DNA from 3 places in the Mesorhizobium bavaricum genome. Region 1 is predicted to be linked to each of the others. Evidence: riboswitches for the same ligand, from Rfam matches in the RefSeq annotation. Region 1 holds a riboswitch; each other region holds the start of a gene.
What was found. Region 1 has a riboswitch for cobalamin ahead of metE (5-methyltetrahydropteroyltriglutamate--homocysteine S-methyltransferase). Riboswitches for the same ligand answer to the same signal wherever they lie in the genome.

Region 1 (2,191 bases):
CAGCCCGAGCGAGAGCACAAGGTCCTTCTGCGCGAGCCGGCCGACGGGCTCCAACTGCTCTGGAGCGCGCACGAGATCGACGTGCAGTCCCGCCACGGGCAGAGAAATTGCGGTCTCGAGATTGTCTCCCAGCGATCCGAAATAGGTAGCGACCATGATCTTCAACTCCGGTGCTGCTTTTGACAGCCGGCAGTAGGCGAATTGGAGCGCATCCCGTTCGTTGGGAATCAGGTCGAGCACGAGGGCCGGCTCATCGATCTGCACCCAATCGGCTCCCGCGAGCCTCAGCCTCCGCAGGAGCTCCTCGTAGACGGGCAGCAGCCGTGGCAGGAGCGCGACAGGGTTGAAACCTTTCTCAGATGACTTCGCCAACTTGAGAAAGGTGACCGGTCCAAGCAGGACCGGGCGCGTGTGGATGCCGAGCGCCTTGGCCTCGAGGAAATGATCGACCGGTTTCGCCGACGAGAGGGCAAAGCTCTGATCGTCCGTGAGTTCCGGCACAATGTAGTGATAGTTGGTGTCGAACCATTTGGTCATTTCCATCGCGGCAAGGCCATGCCCGTTGGCCGCATGCTCGTCACCGGCATGTCCACAATCAGCGTTCTGACCTTGGTTGCCGCGCGCCATGGCGAAATAGGTATCGAGTGGGACCTCGCCGTCAGTCCAGACGTATCGTGCCGGCACGGCGCCGACCATGGTGACGGTGTCGAGCACATGGTCATAAAGCGAGAAATCGTTGGACGGGATTTTCGACACGCCGTGATCGTGCTGCTCCCTCCAGCTAGCCTCGCGTAGCGCCTTCGCCGTCGCGAGCAGGTCGGCAGCGGGAGATTTTCCGGACCAGTAGCTTTCAAGCGCGAATTTCAGTTCCCGCCGTCGACCGATACGCGGCACGCCGAGCGTTGCCACAGGAATTTGTTGAGAGACAGTCATGCCATACCCCGATGGTTGGGGCGTGGGGACAAGGAACGCGCGAGCAGGCGGCACGAAGCCGGGCTACTGCGACCACCGAGACACCCCGCCCGTGGACGTTGTTCGTCGTGGCAGGTCTCCTGGCTCGCGGGTCAAAGCCTCTGCCCGTCTTCCCGAGGCCGTTCGCCTCAGTGACACCAATGGGCTTGGCTCGCCGCTAACAGTTGCGGGGGCAGCGCCGGCATCGCACCGGCTTCCCTCTTAGCTCCGCTACGGCAGTGCCGCGCGGAGAACCATGACATACGCACAATCACAGCCGCTTCGCTCCTTGTCAATACATATAACGGGATGTTTATGTGATGATGCGAATAATGCCCTTGCGCTGATCGGTCTCTTTCGCCCAAAGCCGCGTATGATGCCGCCTCTCATCAGTGCAGGCTCGGAGAGGTCCTTGTCCCCATCGGCGACGCCGGATCAGATCGAGGTCGCCGGGCTCAAGGGCGTAAAGTCGGGCCAGGTCGTCACGGTCCCCCGGGAATCCCGGTAGTTGTTCCCCGCTCGGCTTTGCTCAGCGTGCTTGCGCATTCGCCCATCAGCGCGCTGATGACCACGTCCGGTAGCGGAAAGGAGAGGTGGCGCTGCAGGTCGGCGGGTTGGGGCTGGGCCGTCAGCGTCTCGAACAACTGCGTGGCGATCGCCTCGACCTGCTGCGCGAGCAGCTTCACCCTGCGGTTGCTGAAGGCCGGCGTCACGATCGTGCGTAACCGGGCATGCTCGCCCCCCTCGTGCGAGACCAGCCATCCCGGCGAACCGAGAATCACCGAATCCGCGGTGAATGCCGCACTCTCTAAGCGACGGAAGGGCGGAAGCTGACCGGCAGGCGCTGCGGGCAGCGAATGACGTAAGACGGCATGTAGACGACGTCCTCCGCAGCGATGGTCAGCGCCAGATCCTCCAGCCGCCCGAACAGCGCGGGGAAGGCGCAGCGCAATTCCAGGCGCGCCAGCGCAGCGCCCAGGCAGGAATGCGGCCCCTCGCCGAATGACAGGTGCGGGTTGTGCCGCCGGGTGACATCGAACCTGTCGGCGCCGGGACCGAAGGCCTTTTCGTCCCGGTTCGCCGCATGGAACGCCATCAGGACGGCATCGCCGCGGCGGACCATGCATCCGTCGATCTCCACGTCCTGGGTGGCATAGCGGAACGGCAGATTGGCCGCTGAGCTGCCCCAGCGCAGGATCTCCTCGATCGCCTGTGACCACGGAACTTGGCCGCTGCGCAC
Region 2 (2,191 bases), on a different replicon from region 1:
GCATGGCCGGTCACCAGCGGTTCCAGCGGCCAGTTGGCGAGACTGCCGGACGCCGGATCGAAGGATGATTCCGCCGAGCCGGCGGCGTCTTCGGCGAGATTGACGAAGACAAAACCGCGCCACACCGACAGTGCCACGCGATAAAGCGGGTGATCGGCCTTGTCGAAACCGTCCGGCAGCGATTTCGACGGAACGCGCACGAGATCGCCGCGCAGCGAATAGGACCAGGCATGATAGGGGCAGGTGATCAGCCGCGCCTTCAGCCGGCCTTCGCTCTCCTGGCAAAGCTGCGAACCGCGATGGCGGCAAGTGTTGTGGAAGGCGCGCAGTTCGCCGGTCTCGTCACGCAGCACGACGATTTCCTGCGTGCCGACGCGAAAGGTGCGGAAGCAAAGCGGCTGCGCAAGGTCTGCCTCGCGGCAGACGAGCAGCCAGCTTCTGTACCAAATGGCGTCGAGGTCGCGCTGATAGCTGCCCGTATCCCAATAGGCCGATGATGGCAGCGTCGGTTCGGCCCGGGTCAAGCCGTTGTAGGGATCGCGGTCGCTGGCAATGGGCTGCATGGCTGGCTTCCTCTAGAGTTGCTAGCCGACACCCGGCCACGGGAATTGTCAATTGTTGGGCCGGTGCCCGATTTGTGCACTTTCGGCGACAATGCATTCTTGCATCATGCATGTCGTGATCCCAAAACCGCTCCGCACTTTCGGCGACATGCATTGTCGGAATTTGGTTTGCCGGTCGCGGCGATTTTCCCTATAGTCGCGCTGTCGTCGGTTCCGTTTGGAGCCAAGAGGGAATGCGGTGCGGGCGAATGTCTTGCCCAATGCCGTGGCTGCCCCCGCAACTGTGTGCGATAGTCCTCTCCATATGCCACTGAAGGTTTTCTTCGGGAAGGTGGGGAAGGGCGCTGATCCGCGAGCCAGGAGACCTGCCGGCGACAGGAAACTGACTTCTATGCCCTCGGGTGGAGGGCGAAAGGACAAGACATGACTACCGCTTCCGTCTCCCTCGGCGCCTCCGTCTCCTCGCAGTCGCGCTTCATGCAGCTTGCGCTCGTGGCGCTGCTTGGCATCTTCGTGGTCGGTTTTGTCGGCTTCTCGCATATCGATGCGGTCCACAATGCGGCTCACGACTATCGCCATTCGATGGCGTTTCCCTGCCACTGACGAGGAATTTGACATCATGAACCTGTTTCGCAACGTCGTGTTCATCGCGGCGATCGCAGGGCTCGTGGCTGGCGTCGTTCTCGCCTGCATGCAGGCCTTTGCCACCGTGCCGCTGATCCTCAAGGCGGAAGTCTACGAGCAGGCCGGCGGCGGCCATCACCATGACCATGCCGCTCCGGCCGCAACGGATACCAATGCCATGAGCACAGCCGCCCCGGCGGGGAACGCCATGAGCTCTGCCGCCCCGGCGCCGGCGGAAGCAGTCGCTCCGGCAGCGGAAGACGAAGGCTGGGCACCGGCCGACGGTTTCGAGCGTTTCGCCTTCAGCGTGGTTGCCAATATCGTCACTGGCATCGGTTTCGCACTGATCCTGGTCGCGGTTTCCGAATTCGCCGGCGGCATCCGCAACTGGCGCCAGGGGGTGTTCTGGGGCCTGGCCGGCTTTGCCGTGTTCACGCTGGCGCCCGGCCTCGGCCTGCCGCCGGAATTGCCGGCGATGCCGGCTGCCGATCTCACGCAGCGCCAGATCTGGTGGTGGGCAACCGTGGCGGCGACCGCGGCGGGTATCGGCCTGATCGCGTTCCGCAAGTCGCTGCCGCTTGTGATCCTGGCCGTGTTGCTGATCATTGCGCCGCATATTGTCGGCGCACCGCAGCCCGACAGTTTCGAGACCCCGATCCCGGAGGGTCTGCATCATCAGTTTGTGGTGGCGGTGACGGTGACCAATCTGGTGTTCTGGCTGGTTCTCGGCGCGGTCGTCGGCGTGGTGCGCGGCCGCTTCACCGGTACCGCGACCAGCCTGCGCGACAGCTTTGCCTGATCGCAGCAAGCTGACCTTCATCATCGGTGGTGCGCGCTCCGGCAAGAGCGCGCATGCCGAAACCCTGGCGACGACCTTGCCGCCGCCGTGGGCCTATATCGCCACTGCGCAAGCCTATGATGACGAGATGCGTGAGCGCATCGCGTTGCACCGCTCGCGGCGCGGTGAAGGGTGGACGACCATCGACGCACCGCTCGATCTCGCA
Region 3 (2,191 bases), on a different replicon from region 1:
GTGGTTCCATGTCGTCGGATAGTGATAGTGCATCAAGGTGCCGATCCGGTCGGCGGAGACGGTGTCGGAGAGGTTCTTCTTCACCGCCCGCTTGCCGTTCATGGTGTAGCTGACGGCGTCGCGCAGCAGCGGCGCGCGGGTGGCGCGGTACTGTCCGGCCGCATCGATGCGGAATTTGCTCGGCAGGCCGGCCGCTTCGCATTTCGCCCAGTGCGCAAGCATTTCCGGGTCGCTGTCGGCCCCCTGCACGCCGGTCACCGTCGGTGCCTCTGGGAAAGTTTTGCAAAGCTCCGGGTGATTGCCGGCGCAATGGTAGCACTCGCGGTTGTTTTCCCAGACCAGCTTCCAGTTGCCCTTCTCGACAATGGTCGACTCGAACGCCACCTTGGCCTCGCGCAGCCGGTGCGGCAAAAGGTAGGGCTCGATCATAGCCCGCATCGGTGCGAAATCCGCCGGCTCCTTGCCCAGGCAGATGAAGATGTAGCCGCCGACACTTTCACAGGCGATGGGCTTCAGGCCGAACTGGCTCTTGTCGAACCCGTCCGCCATCTGCCGGGCAAACAACAGCCTTCCGTCCAGCTCATAGGTCCACTGGTGATAGGGGCAGACCAGCTTTGCCGCCGTGCCCTTGTCTGAATTGCAGACTCGGCTGCCGCGATGGCGGCAGGAATTGTGAAAGGCGTTGATATTGCCCTTCTGGTCGCGGACAAGGACGACCGGATAATCGCCGATCTGCGCGGTAATGTAGCTGCCCGGCTTGGGCAGCTCGCAATCATGGCCGATGAACAGCCAGTCGCGATACCAGATCAGCTCCATGTCGAGCTTGAAATAGTCGGGATCGGTGTAAAAAGGCTGCTCGAGCGAGAAGCCGTTCCTGCGGCCCTGCAGCAGCCTCAGCATATCGTTGCGCGCGTCCATGTCCTGTCCTCATAGCCAAGGACTGAACTGGTGGTGATGGAGGAAGGATCGGACGCAGGCCGGCGAAGCGCCGGACATGCACTATCCACCTCTTGACCGCCCACCGCGATCAGTCGAGTTCAAATATCTCGGGCTGGTTTCCGGGCTCTGGAGTGTCCTTGCGGACGGTCGCGACACCTTCCCAGGCGTTTGCCCAGTGGTCTCCCGTTGCGACTTGAACTCCACCACCGTTGCGGGGGCAGCGCCGGATTCTGACCGGCTTCCCAATTCTCCGCTTCGTCGTCACGAAGCGGCACCTGAGATGACATGATCTAATCACGATCGCGGGCGCGCCATCGGCATGAAAACGACATCGTATCCATGCGGCGCGACACGCATGCGAAACGTTCCGGCCGGCTATTGCGGAGCCGAAATCCGATCTCCTAGGCAGCCATCGCCGGCTGCAATCTCTTCGAATCCGACCCCTTGCCGGGGCCTAAGAAAGGTTAACGGTTTCGAAAAGTGACTATTAGCAACTTCTAAAATCGAACCGAACGGTTCGTTTCTGTTGACGGTGCGTGCAGGACGGTGTGAACGCTGGGCCTCCGACACAGTTGGTGATCGGGGTGCCAATTTTACATAACTATTTGATATCAAGAAGAAAAACAACTGGTGTGGACGCTCTTGGCACAATTTCAAGTGGCAGATTCTTGGTCCACGCGGAACAACTTCGTGATTGGAAATGGCTGGATGGCTTTCCCACATCGGGGCGGTCCGAACGACGCGATTTCATCCCAAGACACGCCGCTAGACGGACGGGAAAAATACTGGAGTACCTAAAATGAAAAAGATCATTCTCACTGCCGCCGCCGTTCTGGCCATTTCCGGCAGCGCCTTTGCTAACGGTAGCGACCACTATGGTTCGAACGCCCCGGTAGCCACTGCTGTCGACAGCTCGCAGACCGCTTCGATCAAGAAGTCGGAACCGGCTGCTCAGACGCCTGTCCAGGGCAGCGACCGTAATCTCTTCGGCCACTAACGCCGATTCCCAGAAGGCGGCGGGCTCGCCCGCCGCCCTGGCAAAATCCAGAAATTCAGGAGAGCTAAAATGAACAAGATCCTTATTGCTGCCGCCGCCGTTCTGGCCATTTCCGGCAGCGCTTTCGCCGGAAGCGACAACTTTGGCTCCAAGGGCGCCAATCAGCCTGCCGCCTCGGTGGACAGCTCGTACACGGCTTCAACCAAGAAGTCCGAGCCGGCTGCGCAGACGCCTGTCACCCATGGCAGCGATCGC

Region 2: it holds a riboswitch for cobalamin, as region 1 does, so the genes downstream of both, AC1RZR_RS18445 (CbtB domain-containing protein) here and metE (5-methyltetrahydropteroyltriglutamate--homocysteine S-methyltransferase) in region 1, are expected to answer to the same signal.
Region 3: it holds a riboswitch for cobalamin, as region 1 does, so the genes downstream of both, AC1RZR_RS03125 (aromatic ring-hydroxylating oxygenase subunit alpha) here and metE (5-methyltetrahydropteroyltriglutamate--homocysteine S-methyltransferase) in region 1, are expected to answer to the same signal.

Annotation. Positions count from the first base shown of each region.
Region 1 covers NZ_JBXAYV010000001.1:262,314-264,504, reverse strand. The annotation lists gene metE (5-methyltetrahydropteroyltriglutamate--homocysteine S-methyltransferase) at 1-909, opposite strand, end outside; cobalamin riboswitch at 1,026-1,225, opposite strand; partial or broken gene AC1RZR_RS34015 (cytochrome P450) at 1,500-1,793, opposite strand; gene AC1RZR_RS34010 (cytochrome P450 family protein) at 1,760-2,191, opposite strand, start outside.
Region 2 covers NZ_CM165566.1:3,764,166-3,766,356, forward strand. The annotation lists gene AC1RZR_RS18440 (aromatic ring-hydroxylating oxygenase subunit alpha) at 1-563, opposite strand, end outside; cobalamin riboswitch at 755-950, shown strand; gene AC1RZR_RS18445 (CbtB domain-containing protein) at 987-1,166, shown strand; gene AC1RZR_RS18450 (CbtA family protein) at 1,183-1,986, shown strand; gene cobU (bifunctional adenosylcobinamide kinase/adenosylcobinamide-phosphate guanylyltransferase) at 1,979-2,191, shown strand, end outside.
Region 3 covers NZ_CM165566.1:656,356-658,546, reverse strand. The annotation lists gene AC1RZR_RS03125 (aromatic ring-hydroxylating oxygenase subunit alpha) at 1-918, opposite strand, end outside; cobalamin riboswitch at 1,033-1,233, opposite strand; gene AC1RZR_RS03120 (DUF680 domain-containing protein) at 1,739-1,936, shown strand; gene AC1RZR_RS03115 (DUF680 domain-containing protein) at 2,006-2,191, shown strand, end outside.